2 regions of the Streptomyces sp. NPDC005820 genome follow, and region 1 is predicted to be linked to the other one. Evidence: riboswitches for the same ligand, from Rfam matches in the RefSeq annotation. Region 1 holds a riboswitch; the other holds the start of a gene.
What was found. Region 1 has a riboswitch for cobalamin ahead of ABZ464_RS48610 (ABC transporter substrate-binding protein). Riboswitches for the same ligand answer to the same signal wherever they lie in the genome.
Positions count from the first base shown of each region.

Region 2: it holds a riboswitch for cobalamin, as region 1 does, so the genes downstream of both, ABZ464_RS08500 (ribonucleoside-diphosphate reductase subunit alpha) here and ABZ464_RS48610 (ABC transporter substrate-binding protein) in region 1, are expected to answer to the same signal.

Region 1 is NZ_JBEXXE010000073.1:18,621-30,082, reverse strand. Features, by position in the region: gene ABZ464_RS48630 (CbtA family protein) at 1-750, shown strand, start outside; gene ABZ464_RS48625 (histidine phosphatase family protein) at 798-1,376, opposite strand; gene ABZ464_RS48620 (ABC transporter ATP-binding protein) at 1,373-2,236, opposite strand; gene ABZ464_RS48615 (iron chelate uptake ABC transporter family permease subunit) at 2,265-3,278, opposite strand; gene ABZ464_RS48610 (ABC transporter substrate-binding protein) at 3,317-4,378, opposite strand; cobalamin riboswitch at 4,464-4,611, opposite strand; gene ABZ464_RS48605 (molybdopterin-dependent oxidoreductase) at 4,804-5,253, shown strand; gene katG (catalase/peroxidase HPI) at 5,314-7,500, opposite strand; gene ABZ464_RS48595 (Fur family transcriptional regulator) at 7,527-7,964, opposite strand; gene ABZ464_RS48590 (TetR family transcriptional regulator) at 8,172-8,807, shown strand; partial or broken gene ABZ464_RS48585 (hypothetical protein) at 8,998-9,231, opposite strand; gene ABZ464_RS48580 (MarR family transcriptional regulator) at 9,380-9,943, opposite strand; gene ABZ464_RS48575 (YceI family protein) at 10,057-10,575, shown strand; gene ABZ464_RS48570 (hypothetical protein) at 10,588-11,462, opposite strand, start outside.
Region 2 is NZ_JBEXXE010000005.1:226,349-237,810, forward strand. Features, by position in the region: gene ABZ464_RS08465 (sugar ABC transporter permease) at 1-573, opposite strand, end outside; gene ABZ464_RS08470 (extracellular solute-binding protein) at 676-1,956, opposite strand; gene ABZ464_RS08475 (GntR family transcriptional regulator) at 2,326-3,090, shown strand; gene ABZ464_RS08480 (DUF3311 domain-containing protein) at 3,192-3,470, shown strand; gene mctP (monocarboxylate uptake permease MctP) at 3,467-5,095, shown strand; gene ABZ464_RS08490 (ATP-binding protein) at 5,215-8,766, opposite strand; gene ABZ464_RS08495 (GNAT family N-acetyltransferase) at 8,932-9,438, shown strand; cobalamin riboswitch at 9,484-9,616, shown strand; gene ABZ464_RS08500 (ribonucleoside-diphosphate reductase subunit alpha) at 9,740-11,462, shown strand, end outside.

The sequences.
Region 1 (11,462 bases):
GCAACCGTGCGAAACCTACTGGTGCGGGGCATGCTCGCCGGCCTCGCGGCCGGCGTGCTCGCCCTCGTCGTCGCCTACTTCCTCGGCGAGCCGAATGTCGACAGCGCCATCGGCTTCGAGGAGTCCCACGCCCCCGCCCACGAGCACGAGGTCGAACTCGTCTCCCGTTCCCTGCAGTCCACCGCCGGTCTCGCCACCGGCGTCCTGGTCTACGGGGTCGCCTTCGGCGGCATCGCCGCCCTCGCCTACTGCTTCGCCCTCGGCCGGATCGGCCGCTTCGGCCCGCGGGCCACGGCGCTGCTGCTGTCGGGGGCCGCGCTGCTGGCCGTGTACGTCGTGCCGTTCCTGAAGTACCCGGCCAACCCGCCCGCCGTCGGCGACCACGACACCATCGCCAAGCGCACCACCCTGTTCTTCCTGATGATGCTGCTCGGCGTGCTCCTCGCGATCGCCGCGGTGATCGCCGGCAAGCGGCTCGCGCCGAGGCTCGGCACCTGGTACGCCACCGTCGTCGCCGTCCTCGGCTTCGTCACCCTGATCGGGCTGGCGTACGCGTTCCTGCCCGCGATCAACGAAGTCCCGGCGGACTTCCCGGCCACCCTGCTGTGGCGGTTCCGCCTCTCCACCCTCGCCCTGCAGATCACGCTGTGGACGGGCTTCGGCCTCGTCTTCGGCGAACTGGCCGAACGCCTCCTGAACCCGAAGCCCGCGCAGGCGCCGGCCAGGGCGACGGTGACCGTTCCGCAGTGAGCCGACCCGTATGACGACAGGGCCCCCGGATCCGTCCGGGGGCCCTGTCATACGTCGGCCGGGTCCAGCGGCTGCCCGAGCCGCACGTTCCACCGGCCGTCCCGCCCGCTGACCGAGGTGACGCTCAGCGCAGGCACGTCGAGCCGCCAGAAGGCCGCCGTCGGCGCCCCCAGCACCACCGTCACCACGGCCCGTACGATCTCCGGCTCGACCACCGCGACCGTACGACCGTCCGTCTCCGACGCCCGCCGCAGCCAGCGGCCCACCCGGGCGCACAGGTCCGCCACCGACTCCCCGCCGTGCGGTGCCGCGTCGGGATCGGCGAGCCAGCGGCCCACCTCCTGCGGCTCGGCGGCGCCGACCTCCGCTAGGGTCAGGCCCCGCCAGCGCCCCACGTCCAGCCCCGCCAGTTCCGCCTCCTCGATCCCGTCGAGACCGAGGGCGACCGCCGTCTCCCGGCAGCGCACACTCGGGGAGACCAGGACCCGTACCGCGGAGGGCAGCGACCCGGCGGCGGCCCGCGCCCGTGCCGCCCCGCCCGCGTCGATCGGGCCCCCGTCGTCGAAGCGGGCCCGGCGCAGGGAGTCGTTCATCGCGGGCGAGACGAAGCTGACACGACTGGTCATATGACGGTTCCTCCGGTTCCTCCGGTTCCTCCGGTTTCTCCTGGAGCGGGGAGCGTGCCCAGGAAGCGTATGTGCGGGCGGTCCCCGGGGGAGCCCCGGGTGACGGCGGCGCGTACGCCGTACACGTCGGCGATCCGTTCCTCGGTGAGGACCTCGTCCGGCGGGCCGCCCGCCACCACGCGGCCCTGCCGGAGCACGAGGACCCGGTCGCAGTACATCGCGGCCAGGTTGAGGTCGTGCAGGGCCACCACGCTGGTGAGCCGGAGTTCGGTGATGAGGTCCAGCAGGGCGAGCTGATGCTGGATGTCGAGGTGGTTGGTGGGCTCGTCCAGCAGCAGTTCCCGGGGCTGCTGGGCGAGGGCGCGGGCGATCTGGACGCGCTGGCGCTCCCCGCCGGACAGGGTCCGCCAGGGGCGTGCGGCCTTGTCGGCCAGACCGGTGCGGGCCAGCGCGGAACGGACGGCCTCCTCGTCCGCGGCGGAGGCGGGCGCCCAGGCCCGCCGGTGCGGGACCCGGCCGAGGCGTACGACGTCGAGGACCGTCAACGCCACCTGGGTGTCCGCCTGCTGCTCGACCACGGCCACCCGCCGGGCGACGGCACGGCGCCCCACCCGCTCCAGCGGGCGCCCGTCGAGCGTGACCGATCCGGAGGCCGGGGCGAGGACACCGGCGAGCAGCCGCAGCAGCGTCGACTTCCCGGAGCCGTTCGGGCCGAGCAGTCCGGTCACGGTCCCGGGACGCGGGGCGAGGCTGACCCCGTCCAGGATCAGGGTGCCGTCGGCCGCCCGGCTCACCCGGTCGGCACGCAGGCCGGCGGAGGGGGCGGGCGCGGCGTCGGTGGGGGCGGCGAGGTCGGTCATCGCGGGCCCCCGGCGTGCGGGAAGCCGTTCACCGGGTGTCCCCGCCCCGGTAGAGGATCAGCACGAACGCCGGGACGCCGATCAGCGAGGTCATCACACCCACCGGCACCTCCTGCGGGTCCAGCAGCGTACGGGCCAGCGTGTCGACCCAGACCAGGAACACCGCCCCGGCCAGCGCGGTCGCCGGCAGCAGCCGGGTGTGCCCGGGGCCGGTCAGCGCGCGGGCCGCGTGCGGCAGCACCAGCCCGACGAAGCCGATCGCCCCCGCCGAGCCGACCAGCACCGCCGTCAGCAGGGCCGTGACGCACAGCAGCACCAGCCGGGTACGGGCCACATGCACCCCCAGCGCGGCGGCCGCGTCCTGCCCGAACGCGAACGCGTCCAGCGCGCGGGCGTACCCCAGACACACCGGCAGCGCCGCCGCCAGCACCGCCAGACACAGGCCCACATCCGTCCAGTCGGCCCCGCCGAGCGAGCCGAGCAGCCAGAACAGCACCCCGCGCGTGGTCTCCGCGTCGGCCGCCGTCATCACCACGAACGAGGTCAGCGCCGAGAACAACTGCATCGCGGCGACCCCGGCGAGCACCACCCGGTCCGTGGTGCCCCCGAGAGTGTGACTGAGCAGCAGCACCAGCGCGAACGACACCACCGCGCCCACGAACGCGCCGCCCGACACCGACACGGCCCCACCGCCCGCGCCGAGCACCACGACCACGACCGCACCGGTCGAGGCGCCCGAGGAGACGCCCAGGACGAAGGGGTCGGCGAGCGGGTTGCGCAACAGCGACTGCATCACCGCCCCGCACACGGCCAGCCCGGCCCCGCACACCGCCGCCAGCAGGGTGCGCGGCAGCCGCAGATTCCACACGATCCCGTCCCTGATCGGCGACAACCGCCCCTGGCCCCAGCCGAGATGGGCCGCCACCGTGGCCCATACGTCACCGACGGCGATGTCCGCCGGGCCGATGGTGATCGCCACCGCGACGGAGCCGCACAGCAGCGCGAGCCCGGCCGCCCACAGCAGCGCGCGCCGCAGCGCCACCGGGACCGCCGCCGCGACCGCGGCCGTCGGGACCTCGCTCACCCCGCGAGGCCGTACGCGCGCAGCGCCGCCGCCACCTTCTCCACGCCTTCCACGGTCCGGATCGTGGGGTTCATGGCCTGCCCGGACAGCAGCACGTACCGCTTCTTCCGCACGGCGGTCATGTTCCTGGTGACCGGATCGGACTCCAGGAACGCGATCTTCCTCGCCGCCGTCTCGGCGGTCTGCTGCCTGCGCGTCAGATCGCCGATGACGAGGACGTCGGGGTCGCGGTCGGCGACGGTCTCCCAGCCGACCTGGGGCCACTCCTCGTGGGTGTCGTCGAAGGCGTTCTCCACCCCGGCCTCGCGGGTGATCACGCCGGGCGCGCCGCAGCAGCCGGCCAGGTAGGGGGACTGCGCGTTGGCGAACCAGTACAGGACGCTCACGTCCCGGGCGTCGAGGCCCGACGTGGCCCTGTCCAGCCGCCCCTTCAGCTCGGCGACGAGCGCGCGGCCCCGCTCCTCGACGCCGAAGACCCGCGCCAGATCGGTGACTTCGCCGTAGACCGCGTCCATGGTGAGCGGCTCGGTGCGCGAGCCGTCGCCGTCGCCGCTGTTGTCCTTGCCGACGCAGTCGGCGGGGGAGAGGTACGTGGGGACGCCGAGCTTCTCGAACTGCTCGCGTGTGGCCACCCCGCCCGTGCCGAGGGTGGAGGCGAAGGAGGCGGCGACGAAGTCGGGTTCGGCGTCCAGCACCTTCTCGAAGGCGGGGGCGTCGTCGGCCAGCCGCTCCACCTTCGCCGCGGCCTTCTCCAGGCCCTTGGCCACCGGGTCGGTCCAGGTGGCGGTGCCGGCCATCCGGTCGGCGAGCCCGAGGGAGAGCATGATCTCGGTGGTGCCCTGGTTGAGGGAGACGGCCCGCCGCGGAGGGCCGTCCACGCGCACCTTCCGCCCGCAGTTGTCGAGGGTGACGGGATATCCGGCGGCCGCGCTCCCGGCGGCGGAACCGGAGGAGCCGGCCGCACCCGGGTCGTCGGCCGAACCGGCACACCCGGTCAACAGCAGGGCACCGGCCAGGAACAGCGGGGCGGCGGGACGGACGGGGCGTGCGAGCGGCACGGAACATCCTTCGGCGTCGAGGGCTCATGCGCGAAGCCCGGTCGTGCGGTTGCTCCCCCGGCGTCTGTGCCGCCGGAGGCCGCCAGCAGGTCTTCGGACTCGGGGTCACCCGGACGGGACGCCTTCCCGGACCGCTTCGCCGTCCAGTGGCCGTTGCCCCGCCCGTCGCCCTCACCGCTGCGCGTCAGCTCCGGATTCGCACCGGATTCCCTGACCCGTCCGCGTACAGGTACGCACTTGGGTACGACTGGCTTCGGCAAGCTACCACAGGCCCGACGGGCACCCCCACGCCGACGAACGGCGGCAGATGCAAGCGTCGGATCCCCTTGGGCATGGCACAAGCGGCTTGCGGCGAAGTGTGTGGATGGTATCTGCGTTTGCCGGCCCGCCCCTCCCGGGTACGGTCACCCGGGAGGTGGTGGCCCGTGCGTCAGGGGACGGAACTCGTGCTCGCCGGAGATCTGGCCCGGCCGGCCCGGCTCACCGTGGCCGATCTGCTGGCCTGGCCCCAGCGACGGGCGGCGGTCAGCTTCGAGTGCGCCACCAGCGGCGTCCAGCACCACCGGTTCACCGGCCCGCTCCTGCACGACGTGCTGTCGGCGGCCCGGCCCGGCTTCGACCCCGCCCGGCGCAAGGACCGGCTGCGGTTCCTGATCGCCGTGCACGGGGCGGACGGGCATCAGGCCGTGCTGTCCTGGGCGGAGATCGACCCCGACTTCGGCAACGCCGCCGTGCTGCTCGCCACCACCATCGACGACACCCCGCTCGACGGGGTCGGCCCCCAACTGGTCCTGCCCCAGGACCGCTGCGGCGCCCGGCACATCAGCGGCATCGACACCATCCGCGTGGACGGCGGCTACACCCCCTGGAGCTGAACGCGAAGGGCGCCCGGGACAAGCCCGGGCGCCCTCTCTCACTTCAGGGACGGTTCGGGATCAGACCAGGTCGAACCGGTCCAGGTCCGAGACCTTGGCCCAGGCCGCGACGAAGTCCTTCACGAACTTCTCCTTCGCGTCGTCGCTCGCGTAGACCTCGGCGAGGGCGCGCAGCTCGGAGTTGGAGCCGAAGACCAGGTCGGCACGGGTGCCGGTCCACTTCAGGTTGCCCGCGTCGTCGCGGCCCTCGAAGGTGTGCTGGTCCTCCGAGGTGGACTTCCACGTCGTGCCCAGCTCGAGCAGGTTGACGAAGAAGTCGTTGGTCAGGACGCCCGGGGCGTCGGTGAACACACCGTGCTTGGAGCCGCCGGTGTTGGCGCCCAGGACGCGCAGACCGCCGACCAGGACCGTCATCTCGGGGGCGCTCAGGGTGAGCAGGTTCGCCTTGTCGAGCAGCAGGTACTCGGCCGGCAGGCGGGTGCCCTTGCCGGTGTAGTTGCGGAAGCCGTCCCAGTACGGCTCCAGCGCGGCGAACGACTCGGCGTCCGTGTGCTCGTCGGTCGCGTCGACACGGCCCGGCGTGAAGGGGACCTCCACGTCGAAGCCGGCGTCCTTGGCGGCCTTCTCGATCGCGGCGGCACCGCCGAGGACGATCAGGTCGGCCACGGAGACCTTCTTGGCGCCGGTGTTGAACTCGGCCTGGACGCCCTCGATGACGCTGAGGACGTGACGCAGGTCGTCGGGGTTGTTGGCCTCCCAGCCGCGCTGCGGCTCCAGGCGGATGCGGGCGCCGTTGGCACCGCCGCGCTTGTCGCTGCCGCGGAAGGTGGAGGCCGACGCCCAGGCGGTGGACACCAGCTGGGAGACGGTCAGACCGGAGGCGAGCAGCTTGGCCTTGAGGGCCGTGACGTCGGCCGCGTCGATGGCCTCGCCCTCGGCCGCCGGCAGCGGGTCCTGCCAGATCAGGGTCTCCGCCGGGACCTCCGCGCCGAGGTACAGCGACTTCGGGCCCATGTCACGGTGGGTCAGCTTGAACCAGGCGCGGGCGAACGCGTCGGCGAACTCGGCCGGGTTCTCGTAGAAGCGGCGCGAGATCTGCTCGTAGACCGGGTCGAAGCGCAGCGACAGGTCGGTGGTGAGCATGGTCGGCAGCTGCTTCTTCGACGCGTCGTGCGCGTCGGGGATGATCGCCTCGGCGTCCTTGGCGACCCACTGCTTGGCGCCGGCCGGGGACTCGGTCAGCTCCCACTCGTACTCGAACAGGTTCTTGAAGAACCCGTTGCCCCACTGGGTCGGCGTGGCGGTCCAGGTGACCTCCAGGCCGGAGGTGATGGCGTCGCCGCCCTTGCCGGAGCCGTAGGTGCTGGCCCAGCCGAGGCCCTGCGCCTCGATCGGGGCGGCCTCGGGCTCGGCGCCCACGTTGTCCGCCGGGCCGGCGCCGTGGGTCTTGCCGAAGGTGTGGCCACCGGCGATGAGGGCGACGGTCTCCTCGTCGTTCATCGCCATGCGGCGGAACGTCTCACGGATGTCGCGGGCCGCGGCGATCGGGTCCGGGTTGCCGTTGGGGCCCTCGGGGTTGACGTAGATGAGACCCATCTGGACGGCGCCGAGCGGGTTCTCCAGGTTGCGGTCGCCGGTGTAGCGCTGGTCGTCCAGCCAGACCTTCTCGGGACCCCAGTAGACGTCCTCCTCGGCCTCCCAGACGTCGGCGCGGCCGCCGCCGAAGCCGAAGGTCTCGAAGCCCATCTGCTCCAGGGCCACGTTGCCGGTGAGGATCATCAGGTCGGCCCAGGACAGCGCCTGGCCGTACTTCTTCTTCACCGGCCACAGCAGACGGCGGGCCTTGTCCAGGTTGCCGTTGTCCGGCCAGCTGTTCAGGGGCGCGAAGCGCTGCTGGCCGGCGCCGGCGCCGCCGCGGCCGTCGGAGATGCGGTAGGTGCCCGCGCTGTGCCAGGCCATACGGACCATCAGCGGGCCGTAGTTGCCGAAGTCGGCGGGCCACCAGTCCTGCGAGTCGGTCAGCACCGCGGCGATGTCCTGTTTGACGGCCGCCAGGTCGAGGTTCTTGAACGCCTCCGCGTAGTCGAAGTCCTCACCGAGGGGGTTCGCCACCGCCGGGTTCTTGGCGAGGATCTTCAGGTTGAGGCGCTCCGGCCACCACTGGCGGTTGCCGCCGCCCTGGGTGGGGTGTGCCGCGCGGTCGTGAGCGACGGGGCACTTCGCCTCGGACGAGGGGTTTTCGGACATAGGGGGTTCCTTCCGAACGGGGGAATTCACGGTGTTCCGGCGGTGGAACAGGTGGGGCACAGGCCCCAGTAGATGACCTCGGCCTCGTCGATCGCGAAGCCCTGGTCGTCGGACGCGGTGAGACAGGGGGCGTGACCGACCGCGCAGTCGACGTCGGCGACGACGCCGCACGAGCGGCACACGAGGTGGTGGTGGTTGTCCCCGACGCGTCCCTCGAACCGCGCGGGGCTGCCCGGCGGCTCGATACGGCGGACGAGTCCGGCCGCGGTCAGCGCGTGCAGCGCCTCGTACACGGCCTGGACGGAGATGTGGCCGACGCGGTCGCGCACTCCGGACGCGATCGCGTCGACGTCGAGGTGGTCGCCGCTGCGGACGGTCTCCAGCAGCGCGACGCGGGCGGCCGTCACCCGCAGGCCGGCACCGCGCAGCTCATCGGCGACGGTTCGGGGCTGGGGCGTGGTCATGGGGACAACCTACTGGGCTAAACACGAATAGTTCAAGAAAGCGATGCCGACAAGTTTGGCGTGTCGCGTGAGGACCGTTTCGTCCCGCTATGGTGGCGTGCGGAAGGGTCGGTGACGGGTTCCCATGGGCCGGGCGGGGCCGGTGAGTTTGGTGAGGACCGTGCCAGAATGGATGTCCCGTAGTCCCGCCGAGCACGAGGTTCCACCGTGACCAAGCCCGTGGCCCGCGAGCCGCAGCGCCGGAACTCGCGGTCCAACCGGGCACGGATCCTCGAGACGGCCCGCCGTGAGCTCGGCCACAACCCGGACGTCACCCTGGAGGAGCTGGCGCGCGCCTCCGGTGTCGTACGACGCACGCTCTTTGGGCACTTCCCCGGGCGGGCCGCGCTGCTGGAGGCGCTCGCCGAGGAGGCGTCCGAGACGCTGTGCAAGGTGCTGGAGACCGCGAGCCGGCCCGAGGAGCCGGCCGAGCGGGCGCTCGCGCACTTCGTGCGCTGCATCTGGCCCGTCGGCGACCGCTACCGGCTGCTGCTCGCGCTCGCCCGGCGCGATCTGGGCGTGGAGCGCGTCGCCGAGATCCTGGCGCCCGCCCGTGCCGAGGTCACCTCCATCCTGGAGCGCGGCCGGCGCGACGGCGTCTTCCACGGCCAGCTGCCGCCCGCCGTGCTGAGCGCGGGTCTGGAGGCCATGCACTGGGCCCTGCTGGAGCAGGTCAACACCGGAGCACTGGAGGACGACGGCACCCGGACCGCCGTCGTCACGCTCATCGCGGCCGGGGTGCCGGAGGAGCGGGCGATCGAGGTGGTCGAGGCGGTCACGCCGGATACGACGGTCGTGGAGTAGCGCCGCGCGCGGGGCGTACGCAAGGGGCCCTCCCGAGGGCCCTCACTCCCACAGCAGCCTCCGCACCACCCCCGCCGCCCCGGCCACGACCCCGCCCGCCGCCAGCCCGGCCCCGGCCACGACGAGCCCCTTGGCCACCGCCCCCGGCGGAGCGAGCCGCCGGTTGAGGGCGTCCGCTCCTACGCGTGGTGCACTGCCCGGCCAGACTGGTCCCGACGCCCCGCGACAGCACCGGCGCGCCGTGCTCCTGGGCCACCGCCACCGCCTCGACGGGCCGCGCCTCGGGGGTGCGGGGGACGATCACGCCGATCGGGGTCTGCCGGAAGTTCGAGGCGTCGGTGGAGTACGCGGCCCAGCTCCCGCGTCGAACCGCACCTCCCCGTCCACCCGCGCGGAGCGCCGCCGCGAGGGCGCCGGGATCCACCGGGGAGCCCGGCGGCGGGTGGTGACGGACCGGGTCGGGCAGCTCCTGTACGCCCAGGGAAGCCTCCTGGGGATACCGGTCGGCCGACACGGCCGACCGGTGGGCGCGGCAGCCGCCGGGTACCCGGCCGACCTGCCCCCGAGCAGCCTCAGCCGGAGGCTCCGACGGCCGCCGCCCCGGTGTCCTCGCCGGTGTCGCCCTTGTCCACGGACCCCGTCTCCGTCTCCCCGCCCGCCGCCGGTACCAGCCCGCTCATCGCCGCGCACTGTTCGGGGCCCATGACATGGGCCAGGGCCGCGGTGACCGTCCCGGCGAGGGCGCCGGAGGCCTCGCGCAGGAGGGTGCGGGCCTTGTCGGTGAGGGCGATCTCGATGCCCCGCTTGTCGCCGCAGACGGAGCGGCGGGTGACCAGTCCGGCGTGCTGGAGGCAGGCGACCTGGTACGTCAGCCGGGTCTTGGGGCGGCCCAGCAGCTCGGCGACCCGTGTCATGCGCAGGCCCTCCTCGGGGTGCTCCGCGAGCAGGCACAGGATCAGGAACTCGTCGTGCGAGACGTCCAGCCGTTCCTTCACCACCGTCCGCAGCCGTTGCTCCACGGCTCCCGTGGCGGCGAGCAGCACCATCCAGGCGCGCAGCTCGGGCGGCAGCAGCCCGGTGCCCCGGGCGGCCGGGCACTGGGGCAGGTCAGGGAGGTGCTCCTCGGGGTCGGCCATGCATCGAGTGTAACCGTGGTCCAATTTTGGACGACGGGGTTGTCCACTTTTGGATAATCGGCTAGCGTCGAGTCATCCAAATTTGAATCATCACCTCTGGACAGGAAACGACCATGACCGTCGCCGTGGAAACCGGACTGTGGCAGCTCGACACCCGTGCCTCCGCCGTCGCCCTCAAGCACAAGACGATGTGGGGCCTGGTGACCGTCAAGGGCGCCTTCGGCGCCGTGCGCGGCGGGGGAGAGGTGGCCGCCGACGGCTCCGCCACCGGCACCCTCAGCCTGGACGTGGCCTCCCTCGACACGAAGAACGCCAAGCGCGACGAGCACCTGCGCGGCACCGACTTCTTCGATGCGGCGAACCACCCCGAGATCACCTACGCCGTGCGGTCCGCCGAACTCCGCGGCGCCGACACCGTCCAGGTGTCCGGTCAGCTCACCGTGCGCGGCATCAGCCGCCCGCACTCCTTCACCGCGAAGCTGACCGGCGCGAGCGCCGACGCCGTCACGCTGGACGCCGAATTCACCGTCGACCGGGCCGAGTTCGGCCTGGGCTGGAACCAGATGGGCATGATCAAGGGCCTGACCACGGTCACCGCCACGCTCCGCTTCACCCGCGCGACGAACGCCTGACCGGCCGTCACCTCACCCTCGTACGACGGGCGCCCGTAGCGCGGCGCCCACGTCCGCGCTCGACAGCGTCTGCGGATCCGCCGTGAAGGCCCGCAGCCGGATCCGCACGCTCGGCCGGGGAAGGCGGAACGTCCCCTTGGGCGGCCGGAGTTCATAGCGGGCCGCGCGGTGGGCGGGCAGCGTGCGCGGCCCCGCGACCACGATCCAGTACGGGTCCATGCCCTGGCCCGTGGTGAGGGTGAAGTGCGGACTCAGCGCGCGGTCACCGGTGTTGACGACCCGCACGGTCATCAGCGTCACCGCGGTCGCCGAGGGATGCCGGACCCCCGTCACCCGCATCCGCAGCGGAGGCGCCCCGGTGGCCGCCGCCGTCGCGCTCACCAGGGCGGGCAACAGCACCAGGACGGCCGCGGCGACCCGCGCCGGATGCCGCCGCGGACCCGCCATCACCCGGGGTCTCGGCTGCCACGCACCGGCGAACTCCGGCAGCGGCGCGGTCACCGCGGACGCCAGCCACAGCGGCGTCATCATCAGGTAGTAGCCGTCCTGGGAACGCGTGGCCAGGAAGAACGCGCACCACGGCAGCACGGTCGCGGCCGGCCCCAGCCGCCGTACGAACAGCACGAACAGCGCCAGCAGCCCGGCCGCCAGCAGCAGGCTCGCATGCCCGTACCAGTCGAGCCGGTCGCTGCCGTCCGTGAGGTACAGCGAGATGCCGATCAGCCCCTGACCGTGCAGCACCGCGCCCTGCGTCAGCGGCAGCGCGATCCCCTTCAGCCAGGCCGCCGGCTGCTGCACCAGGAAGTACGTGTTGATCAGCAGCCATACGGTGACGGCGACCCCGGCGATCCGCAGCACCACGCCCGCCGCCGCGCGCGGACCCAGCT
Region 2 (11,462 bases), on a different contig from region 1:
GAGGCCCTGCGGTCCGCTGGCGAACCAGTTGTGGCCGATCAGGTCGACGCCGGGGAGCTTGCTGAGGACCGCGTTGAGGATGCCGTAGTCGGAGTCGAACAGCCACTTGAAGACGGTGGTGGCGACGATGACGGGCATGCCCCAGCTGGCCACGAGCGCGATGTTGACCAGGGTCTTCACCCAGCCGGAGACCCGCTGGAGCAGCAGGGCGATCAGCATGCCGAGGACCATCGTGAGGATCACACAGCCCGCGGCGAAGACGATCGTGCGGACGACGACCTGCCAGAACTCGCCGTCGTCCAGGACGCCGGTGAAGTTGTCGAGGCCGACGTTCTCGGCGGGCTGGAAGCCCCAGAGCTGGGACTGGCCGAACTTCTGGAAGGAGAGGGTGACCAAGCGGACCAGCGGATAGCCCATCACCAGCAGGAGGACGAGCAGACAGGGCGCGAGCAGCAGCCAAGGGGTGCCGGCGGAGGTGCGCTTCGGCCGTGGTCTGCCCGGTGGGGCGGGCGGTGGGGGTGACGGCCGCGTCGGCGGCACCTTGGCAGGGGTGGTCGTGTCTGCGGCACTCATCCGCGCGCTCCTCAGCGGTCCCTCGGGTCGTACGAAGGCGAAGCCCCGTACGGGTCGTACGGGAGGCGGCGCCCGGCTCGTGAGCTGGGCGCCGCCCTCAGGTCACGAGTTGTTGATGACCTTGTCGATCGCGGCGTCCGCTTCCTTCGCGGCGTCCTCGACGCTCTTCTTGCCGGTGCCGATGGACTGCAGCATGTTCTGCAGGACCTGGGCCTTCTCGACCTGGCCCCAGCCGGGGGCCATCGGGACGAACCAGTTGGACTCGGCCGCGGTGGCCGGGACGGCCGTCGCCGGGTCGTTCTTGAGGGTGGCGAGGTCGGTCTTGTTGTTGGGCAGGTTGCCCTTGGCCATCAGGCCCTTCTGGCCGGAGGGACCGGTGAAGGCGTTGATCCACTCGGCGGCGAGTGCCTGGGCGTCGGACTTGACCGGGACGGCGAGGTCGGAGCCGCCGAGGAAGACCGGGAGGTTCTTGCCGGACGGGCCGGGCATCACGAAGTTCTCGACGTTGCCGGCGAGCTTGCCGGTCTTGTCGTTCTCCTTGGCCGCGGCGGTCGCGCCCTCCCAGGCGGGGGCGAAGATCATGCCGGACTTGCCCTGGCCGTAGACGATGTACCGGTCGGACTCGTCCTTGGTCTTGTCGCCGTGCATGTACTTGTCGACGACGTCCTTGAACTCGTTGAGGCCCTTGACGGACTCCGGCGAGGACAGGTTGGCCTTCCACTTGCCGCCCGACTCCACGGCGATGGAGCCGCCGGCGTCGTAGACGAAGGACATGGCCGCGTACCAGTCGCGGGTGGGCTGGTACCAGGCGGAGAACTTGTCGCCCTCCTTCTTCTGGACCTTGTCGAGGGCGGCGGTCAGCTCGGCGTAGGTCTTCGGGGCGGACTTCACGCCCACCGAGGCGAAGAGGTCCTTGCGCCAGTTGGCGACGCGGCCGCCGGCGTAGTACGGGACGCCGTAGGTCTTGCCGTTGTAGGTGACGGAGGCCTTGAGGCCGTCGAGCCAGGCGGAGGAGTTGTCGAACTGGGCGGCGTCGAGGGGGGCGAAGGCGCCCTTGACCATGTAGCCGAGCATCTCGGTGTTGCCCATCTCGACCACGTCGGGGGCCTTGTCGGTGGCGAGGACCGCGTCGAGCTTGGCGTTCTTGTCGGGCCAGCCGTAGTACTCGTGGTTGATCTTGACGCCCGGGTGCTTCTTCAGCACCGCCGCGTCGGCCGCCTTGACCAGGGCGGGCCAGTTGTTCTGGGCGTCGACGGTCAGCCAGACCGTCAGTTCCTTGGCGTCGGAACCCTTCGAGTCCCCGCTGTCCTTGTCGCCGCCGCACGCCGCGATGGAGACCATCATGCCCGCGATACCGATCGCGGCTATCAGCTTGCGCTTCACGCCACCCTCCTCAGGGATGCCCACACCCCCCGCCCACATGCCGGGACCTGGACCAATGGTGTAGACCAGTGCGGTGAGCTTGGCGCAGACCATTTCGCCTGTCAAGGGTGGCCGAAACTGCTTTGACCAGCCGTTATGGGTTCTAGATATGCAGGAACCTTTAAGTAAGAAGCCGTCGAAAACATCGACGCCGGAGGGCCGCGGTCCGGTAGACCACTTGCCGTTCTGGACTAGACCAGAGAAGGGTGCGACGGTATACAGAGGGGATCACGGAACGGCGGGGCGATCCACGCCGCCACCGTGCCACGATGTGAAGCCGCGGCCGACGGTGTGTCGGCCCTTCGGCTCCGGGAGCCGGGAAGGCAGGCCATGACCACCGACGTCAGCAGTGCGGAGAACGAGGGTGGGGCGACCGTCCGTACCGCGCGCGTGCCCAAGTACTACCGCCTGAAGAAGCACCTGCTCGACATGACGGAGACCCAGGCGCCGGGCACCCCCGTCCCGCCCGAGCGGACCCTGGCGGCCGAGTTCGACACCTCGCGCACCACCGTCCGCCAGGCCCTGCAGGAGCTGGTCGTCGAGGGGCGCCTGGAGCGCATCCAGGGCAAGGGCACGTTCGTCGCCAAGCCGAAGGTCTCCCAGGCGCTGCAACTCACCTCCTACACCGAGGACATGCGCGCCCAGGGCCTCGAACCCACCTCGCAGCTGCTGGACGTCGGCTACGTCACCGCCGACGACACCCTCGCCGGGCTGCTGGACATCACCGCAGGCAGCCGGGTGCTGCGCGTCGAGCGGCTGCGCATGGCCAACGGTGAGCCGATGGCCATCGAGACCAGCCATCTGAGCGCCAAGCGCTTCCCGGCCCTGCGCCGCTCGCTGGTCAAGTACACCTCCCTGTACACCGCGCTGGCCGAGGTCTACGACGTCCATCTCGCCGAGGCCGAGGAGACCATCGAGACCTCCCTGGCCACCCCGCGCGAGGCCGGCCTGCTCGGCACCGACGTCGGGCTGCCGATGCTGATGCTGTCCCGGCACTCGCTGGACAAGGAGGGGCAGCCGGTGGAGTGGGTACGGTCGGTGTACCGGGGGGACCGCTACAAGTTCGTGGCGCGCCTGAAGCGGCCCGCCGAGTAGAGAGTCTGTGGAGGGTCTTCCACTGGGCTTATCCGTCACTTACATTGCCTGCGCATTACATCTGTGATCAAGGCGATCAGTGAGGGGACGGAGAGCCGCTGATGTCAGACACCCCGCAAGTGACCGGAGGGCCGGTGGTGACGCCCGTACGCGTCGTCATCGCCCTCTGTCTGTTGGCGCCGTTCGTGGCGATGCTCTGGGTGGGTTCCTACGCGAAGGTGGATCCGAGGTTCATCGGGATCCCCTTCTTCTACTGGTACCAGATGCTGTGGGTGCTGATCTCGACCGCGCTCACGATGGTCGCGTACCAGCTGTGGCAGCGTGACCAGCGCGCCCGCGGCGCCCGCGGCGAGGCACAGGACGGGGGTGCGGAGAAGTGAAGGACGGCGTGAACGGCGTGGCCCTCGCCGTCTTCATCCTCTTCTTCCTGGCCGTCACGGTCATGGGCTTCCTGGCCGCCCGCTGGCGCCGGGCCGAGAACGAGCACAGCCTCGACGAATGGGGCCTGGGCGGCCGGTCGTTCGGCACCTGGATCACCTGGTTCCTGCTCGGCGGCGACCTGTACACGGCGTACACCTTCGTCGCCGTCCCGGCGGCGATCTACGCGGCGGGTGCGGCCGGCTTCTTCGCCGTCCCCTACACGATCCTGGTCTACCCCCTGATCTTCACGTTCCTGCCGCGCCTGTGGTCGGTCTCCCACAAGCACGGATACGTGACGACCTCGGACTTCGTGCGCGGCCGGTGGGGCTCCAAGGGCCTCTCGCTCGCGGTGGCGCTGACCGGCATCCTGGCGACGATGCCGTACATCGCGCTCCAGCTCGTCGGCATCCAGGCGGTGCTCGACGTGATGGGCGTCGGCGGCGGCGAGAACACCAACTGGTTCGTGAAGGACCTGCCCCTGCTGATCGCCTTCGGCGTGCTCGCGGCGTACACCTACTCCTCGGGTCTGCGCGCCCCCGCGCTGATCGCGTTCGTGAAGGACACGCTGATCTACATCGTCATCACGGTGGCGATCATCTACATCCCGATCAAGCTGGGCGGCTTCGACGACATCTTCGCCAAGGCCGGCGAGGCGTTCAGCCAGACCAACCCGGCGACGGGCAAGCCGCGCGGCGCCCTGGCCCCGGCGGAACCGGGCCAGTGGACCTACGCCACGCTCGCCCTCGGCTCCGCCCTCGCCCTCTTCATGTACCCGCACTCGATCACCGCGACCCTGTCCTCCAAGAGCCGTGACGTGATCCGCCGCAACACCACGATCCTGCCGCTGTACTCCCTGATGCTCGGTCTGCTGGCCCTGCTGGGCTTCATGGCGATCGCGGCCGGCGTCAAGGTCACCAACGGCCAGCTCGCGATCCCGCAGCTGTTCGAGGACATGTTCCCGGCGTGGTTCGCGGGGGTGGCGTTCGCGGCGATCGGCATCGGCGCGCTCGTCCCGGCGGCCATCATGTCGATCGCGGCCGCGAACCTGTTCACCCGCAACATCTACAAGGACTTCATCAACCCGGACGCGACACCCGCCCAGGAGACCAAGGTCTCCAAGCTGGTCTCGCTCCTGGTGAAGGTCGGCGCCCTGGTCTTCGTCCTCACCATGGACAAGACGGTCGCCATCAACTTCCAGCTGCTGGGCGGCATCTGGATCCTGCAGACCTTCCCGGCCCTGGTCGGCGGCCTGTTCACCCGCTGGTTCCACCGCTGGGCCCTGCTCACCGGCTGGGCGGTCGGCATGCTCTACGGCACGGTCGCCGCGTACGGGGTCGCCTCCCCCACCCAGAAGCACTTCGGCGGCTCGGCCAAGGAGATCCCCGGCATCGGCGAGATCGGCTACATCGGCCTCACGGCGTTCGTCCTGAACGTGGTGGTGACGGTGGTCCTGACGCTCGTCCTGAAGGCCGCGAAGGCCCCCGAGGGCATCGACGAGACCAGGCCGGAGGACTACACGGCGGACGCGGGCGACCCGGGAGTGCAGGTGGAACTGCCGCCGGCGACTGCGGGTTCCGCTCACTGAAACCACCCAAGGGGCGCGGGGCCGTCTCACTGTGCGGCTCCGCCGCGCGGGCGCGACCAGCCCCCCACCACCCGCAGCGGGCCACCGAGAAATTCCACCCTCGGCGGCCCGCTGTCGGCCTACTCCCGGGTCCGCCGAGCCATCGCAGCCCAGAACCGATCCAGCTCCCGCACCCGCATCCCCACCCAGTGCGGCGTCTTCCGGCGCAGCCCCCGCGGCAGCCAGCGCCGCACCCGCCCCGGCAGCAGCGCCTGCTGCTGCCGGCAGAACGGCTCACGGATCTCGCCGCGGGGCAGCCAGCCGCGCGGCGGGTAGGGGCAGAGCTGGAACGTGCAGTCGGGCAGACAGGTCGTCCCCGGTTCCGGCGGGGCGGACGTCCCGATCCGCAGCCCGGGCCGCAGCGGCTCCCGGTTCGTACGGATGCACGGCGGCAGCGGCACACCGGGCTGCTCCGCCCGGGCCAGGCGTTCCTCGACCTCGTCCGGGTGCCCGTCGCGGTCGATGAGGTTCAGCATGACGAGGACGTCGGCGACGAGCCGCTGGGCGCGTGGGTCGAGAGTGCTCCAGCCGACCGACGGCGGAATCCACAGGCTGTGTCTGCGGTGGCCCCCGCAGGTGTCGGTGCGGGCCCCGATGTTGTCGGCGACGCCCTTCTCGTCGATCCACAGGAACCGCTCGGGCTGCCCGGTCTCCAGGGCCAGGGCCACCAGGTCGCCGGCTTCGGCGACGAACGGATGCAGACACCGCCGGGGCGTCGCGCCGGACGCGTCGGTGCGGCCCGGCGCCGCGTTCACCGTCCCGGCCATCGACAGCCAGCGCTGCACGGTCTGTACGGCGGTGGCGCCGCCCCGGCCGTCGGCGCCGTCCTCCAGCTCCCACAGGCACAGTGCGTGCAGCAGGCTGAGCTGCGCGTACCAGCACCGGGACTGCTGCAGTACGGTCTCCGCCTGCCGGATCAGATCGGCGCGCCCTCCGGGGCAGGTCTCCGGATACCGGTGCCGCCTGTTGGCCGCGTACTTGAAGCCCTGGGCCAGTGCGGCCTCCAGGGCGAGCGGCAGATCGGGGGCGCCGCCGGTGAAGTTCGGGTCGAGGTGACGCAGCCACTTGGCGAGGCGTTCACGCCCCTCGTCCCGGTGCGCCTCGTCGACGGAGCCGAGGAGCATCGGGACCGTCCAGGCCCGCATCACGAACTCCCGGAAGAGGGCGACCCGTTGCTCGCGGTAACGCCGGTTCAGCTCCTTCCGCTCCCGCTGCAGCCGACGGACGCGCTCGGTCGATCCGGCGCCCGAGCGCGAGGGGGCCGACCTCGCCCGCCCCATGTCCGCGGCCCAGGTCTCGTACTCCCGCCGCTTCCGGGCCTTCAGCTTCTCGAGCCGGTCCGCGTACTCCCGCACGGGGTCGCTGTTCAGACCGACCCGCTCGCGGATCACGGCGAACGCGGCGTTCCCGCCGGCGCCGACCTCCTGGGCGACGGCCAGGCGGATCGAGTAGGAGGGCTCCTCGACACCGAGCCGGAAGAGCTCCCAGTACAGCGGGGTGGTGTCAACCCGGTCGGACACCTTGCGCAGCGCGGCGCCGAATTGCTTGAGCACCCTGCGCTTGGCGTCCCTCAGGGTGCGCCGGTCCCCCTTGATGGCGGGCCAGCGCTCGCGCACCGCGGCCGCGATGGCGCCCAGCCGTCGGGGATCGGCCTCGGCGCTCTCGATCTCCAGGGCCGCGGCGTACAGGTCGAGGGCCTTCGGATCGTCCGTGCGTCGGCTCGCGGCGTCGCACAGCCGTTGGGCCGGCGGACGGCCCCCGACGGGCGACTGCCGGACCCGCTCGGCGATGCCCCTGCGCACGCCGGCCCGGATCCCGCTGCCCGGGGCCGGCGGCCCCGCCTCCCGCACACGGGACAGCAGCACCAGGGCGATGAGCAGTTCCCGGCTGGGGCCGGGCGGCTGCAGCGCCTCTTCGACCAGTTCACCGGCGCCCCGCTCGCCCAGCTGTTCCAGCAGGCGGTGGCCGAGGTAGGCCTGGAGGATGCTGTGCGGGAAGCGGACCTTGCGTTCGGAGCCCTCCACCAGCTTGAGCCTGCCCGCCTGGGCCGCGAGACGGGCGAGACCGGCGTGGCACTGGTCCATGGTGCCCTCGCGCAGCCGTCGGCGTTCCTCCTCGCCGAGCCGCTCGCACAGCGCGTCCCAGATGCGCTGCCGGTGCCAGTCGGAGAGGACGTTGCCGTGCTTGCCGTAGTGGTCGAACCCCCGGCCGACCCACAGGTGTTCCGCGCGGGCCCGGGCGCGTCGGGCCGGACGGGGGTGGAGGACCTCCGGGTCGAGGAGTTCCGCGAAGCCGACCTCCAGTTCGTCCTGGAGCAGTCCGACACAGGCCAGGGCCGAGACCACCTCGAGGGTGTCGCGGCGCTCCTGCGGGGCCAGCGCGACGTCCTCGCGCAGCTTCCCCTCGCACAGCGCCTCGGCCCAGCTCTCCAGCAGCCACAGCCGCAGGCCGGCCCGGTCGCCGCCGCGGGTGTTCAGATGGTGGGGGGCGCGGTCCTGGCCGTCGGGGTCCAGCGCTCCCCGCCGGTGGAGTTCGCGGGCGATCTGGAGGTAGATCGGTGACTCGGTCACCTCCGCCGTCTCCACGATCCGGTCCAGCAGGCGCTCGTCGGTCTCGGGCACGCCCGCCTCGACGAAGCGCACGGCCGCCTCCTCGCCGAGCGGCTCCAGTTCGACGATCGCTGCGGAGGTGTTCTCCAGCGGGCTGTGCGGCCGGGAGGCGATGACCAGGGGCAGCTTCTCCTCGTGGGCGCGTTCGATGGCCCGGCGGATGACGTTGTCCCGGCTCTGCTGACGGCCGTCGTCGAGAAGGGCCTCCTCCAGACCGTCGGCGAGGACGACCGGCTTGTCGTCGGCGAGGAGCTGCTGCCAGACCCGGTCGGTCTTGGTCCGCGCCAGGATGCCCTTGGGCGCCTCGTCGGAGAACCGCCGCCTGGCCAGGCGTTCGAAGTTCAGATCGGCTCCGTCGGCCGCGTCCCGCAGCCGGATCGGCACCGGTACGGCGTTCTGGTGGGCCAGGAGTTCGGTGAGCCGTACGAGGACGGCGGTCTTGCCGGCGCCGACGCCGCCGACCAGCAGATAGGGCCGTCGGGTGTCGCGCTCCCGCAGCCGCTCGGCGATGACCTGGGCGATCTCGTCCCGGCCCACGATCTCGGAGGTGTCGGGGCCGGCGGTGGGCACCAGTTTGCGGGGGTCGCGCAGCGCCTTGGCGAGATAACGCCGTTTGGTCCAGCGGTACCACCAGAACAGGAAGAGCGCGGCGGCGATGGAGGCGGCGAGGATCGGACCGACGAACTTGAAGACGGTCTCGAAGCCCGCGTTGTGCTGCCGCCAGTTCTCGAAGGAGTTCGTCTGGTGGGTGATGAGGATGACCAGGCCCTCGACGATCCAGGCGAGCATGGTCAGCGCGGCGACCAGCCAGATCGCTCTGGTGATGTTGGCGTAGGAGACCCATCGGTGCCACTTCTTGGGGCGGGTGGCGCCGCGCCGGGCCTCCAGACGGATCGTCAGGGTGTGCCAGCGGCCCACGAGGCCGTGTCCGACCCGGTTGCCCGCACGTCGCAGGTCCAGTGTCGCCATCGGCGCGTCACGCGGTCGCTCCTTGCCGGGCGGGTGCCGGACGACCCTCGTCATGGTGCCTTCTCCTTGCGCGTTCCTGTCGTGTTCTCGGAACGAGAGGACCCGCGGGACACCGGCACCTCCTTCCATGGAATCACTCCCGCCCCACCCCGCAACCCGGGCGTCCCCGCCGGGAAAACGGGAGGTTTCCGGAGGTGGCGGTCCGGCAGACTCGGGGCCATGGACATCGTGATACGGCGGGCGGAGCCCGGTGAGTACGAGGCGCTGGGTGAGATCACCGCGCGGGCCTACCTCCAGGACGGCCTCCTCGACTACGGCGAGGGGGACGCGTATCTGCCGGTGCTGAAGGACGTCGCCGCGCGGGCCGCCGCCGCGGAGGTGCTCGTGGCCGTGGAGGGGGAACGGCTCCTCGGTGGGGTCACCTTCGTCGCCGGGCCGGGCCCCGTCGCCGACATCGCGCGGCCCGGCGAGGCCGAGATCCGCGCGCTCGCCGTCGCGCACGAGGCGCGGGGCCGGGGTGCCGGGGAGGCCCTCGTGCGGGCCTGTCTCGACCGGGCGCGGGCCACGGAGGGTTGCACGGCCGTCGTCCTGTCGAGCCAGCGCAGCATGCACACCGCGCACCGGATCTACGAACGGCTCGGTTTCGTCCGTACACCCGAGCGGGACTGGAATCCCGTGCCGCACCTGGACGACGTCACTCTCCTCACCTACGAGTTGACACTCTGACACCACCCCGACACAACATCTGGGGGTGGCGTGACAGGTGAGCACAAGATGTATGCTCATGCTCGTTGTCGCCGCAGGGGAATCCGGTGCGAATCCGGAACTGTCCCGCAACGGTGTACTTGTGCATGTCTGTGCACGAGCGTCAGTCCGAGGACCTGCCGACAGCGCGCCCGGCCGTCCCGGTCCGGGTGCCCTGACGTCCGGGCCTCGTGGAGTGGGCCGGTGGACGCGACGCCGTGCGCGCTCGCGTGCTGCCCGCTGCCCTCCGCAAGGCCCCCTGCCGAGCGAGGGAGAGCCCCACGTGACCATCGCGCCAGCCGATCCGGCCTCAGCGATCCAGCCGGACTTCGACGGTCCCGGTGCCGCGCTGCTGCGGACCCTGACCGAGCTGACCGCCGACCTCCCCGACGCCGACCCCGGGCGGGTCGCCGCCGCCGCGCTGCGCGGCCGGTCGGCGCGGGGGGCCTTCGACGAGGTCACCGCAGAGCTGCGCGAGCTGGCCACGGAGGCGGCCGCCGGCCTGATCTCCGAGGACCCCGCCTACTCGAAGCTGGCCGCCCGGCTGCTGACGGTCTCCATCGCCGCGGAGGCCGCCTCCCAGGGGGTCACGTCCTTCACCGGGTCCGTGGCCGTCGGCCACCGCGAGGGGCTCGTCGCCGACCGCACCGCCGAGTTCGTACGGCTGCACGCGGCCCGCCTGGACGCGCTGGTCGACACCGGCGCCGACGACCGCTTCGGCTACTTCGGACTCCGTACCCTCCACAGCCGTTACCTCCTGCGGCACCCGCACACCCGCAAGGTCGTGGAGACGCCCCAGCACTTCCTGCTGCGGGTCGCGAGCGGTCTCGCCGAGGACGACACGGCCCGCTCCGTGGACGAGGTCGCCGCGCTCTACGGGCTCATGAGCCGGCTCGACTACCTGCCGTCCTCCCCCACCCTCTTCAACTCCGGCACCCGGCACCCCCAGATGTCGTCGTGCTACCTCCTCGACTCCCCGCTGGACGAGCTGGACTCGATCTACGACCGCTACCACCAGGTCGCCCGGCTGTCGAAGCACGCCGGCGGCATCGGGCTGTCGTACAGCAGGATCCGTTCCCGCGGGTCCCTCATCCGCGGCACCAACGGGCACTCCAACGGCATCGTGCCGTTCCTGAAGACCCTGGACGCCTCCGTGGCCGCCGTGAACCAGGGCGGGCGACGCAAGGGCGCGGCCGCGGTCTACCTGGAGACCTGGCACTCCGACATCGAGGAGTTCCTGGAGCTGCGCGACAACACCGGTGAGGACGCCCGCCGTACGCACAACCTGAACCTGGCGCACTGGATCCCGGACGAGTTCATGCGCCGGGTGAACGCCGACGGGCAGTGGAGCCTGTTCTCCCCCTCCGACGTGCCCGAGCTGGTCGATCTGTGGGGCGAGGAGTTCGACGTCGCGTACCGCAAGGCGGAGGCGGCCGGGCTCGCGAAGAAGACCATCCCGGCCCGTGATCTGTACGGCCGGATGATGCGGACCCTCGCGCAGACCGGCAACGGCTGGATGACCTTCAAGGACGCGGCCAACCGCACCGCCAACCAGACCGCGCTCCCGGGCCATGTCGTCCACTCCTCCAACCTCTGCACGGAGATCCTGGAGGTCACGAACGACGGGGAGACGGCGGTCTGCAACCTGGGGTCGGTGAACCTCGGCGCGTTCGTCGACACGACGGCCGGCGACCTCGACTGGGAGCGGCTGGACGCCACCGTCCGCACCGCCGTCACCTTCCTCGACCGGGTCGTCGACATCAACTTCTACCCGACCGAGCAGGCGGGCCGGTCCAACGCCGAGTGGCGTCCGGTGGGCCTGGGCGCGATGGGTCTGCAGGACGTCTTCTTCAAGCTGCGGCTGACCTTCGACTCCGCCGAGGCGCGTGCGCTGTCGACGCGGATCGCCGAGCGGATCATGCTCGCCGCGTACGAGGCCTCCGCCGACCTCGCCGAGCGCAGCGGCCCGCTGCCGGCCTGGGAGAAGACCCGTACCGCGCGGGGTG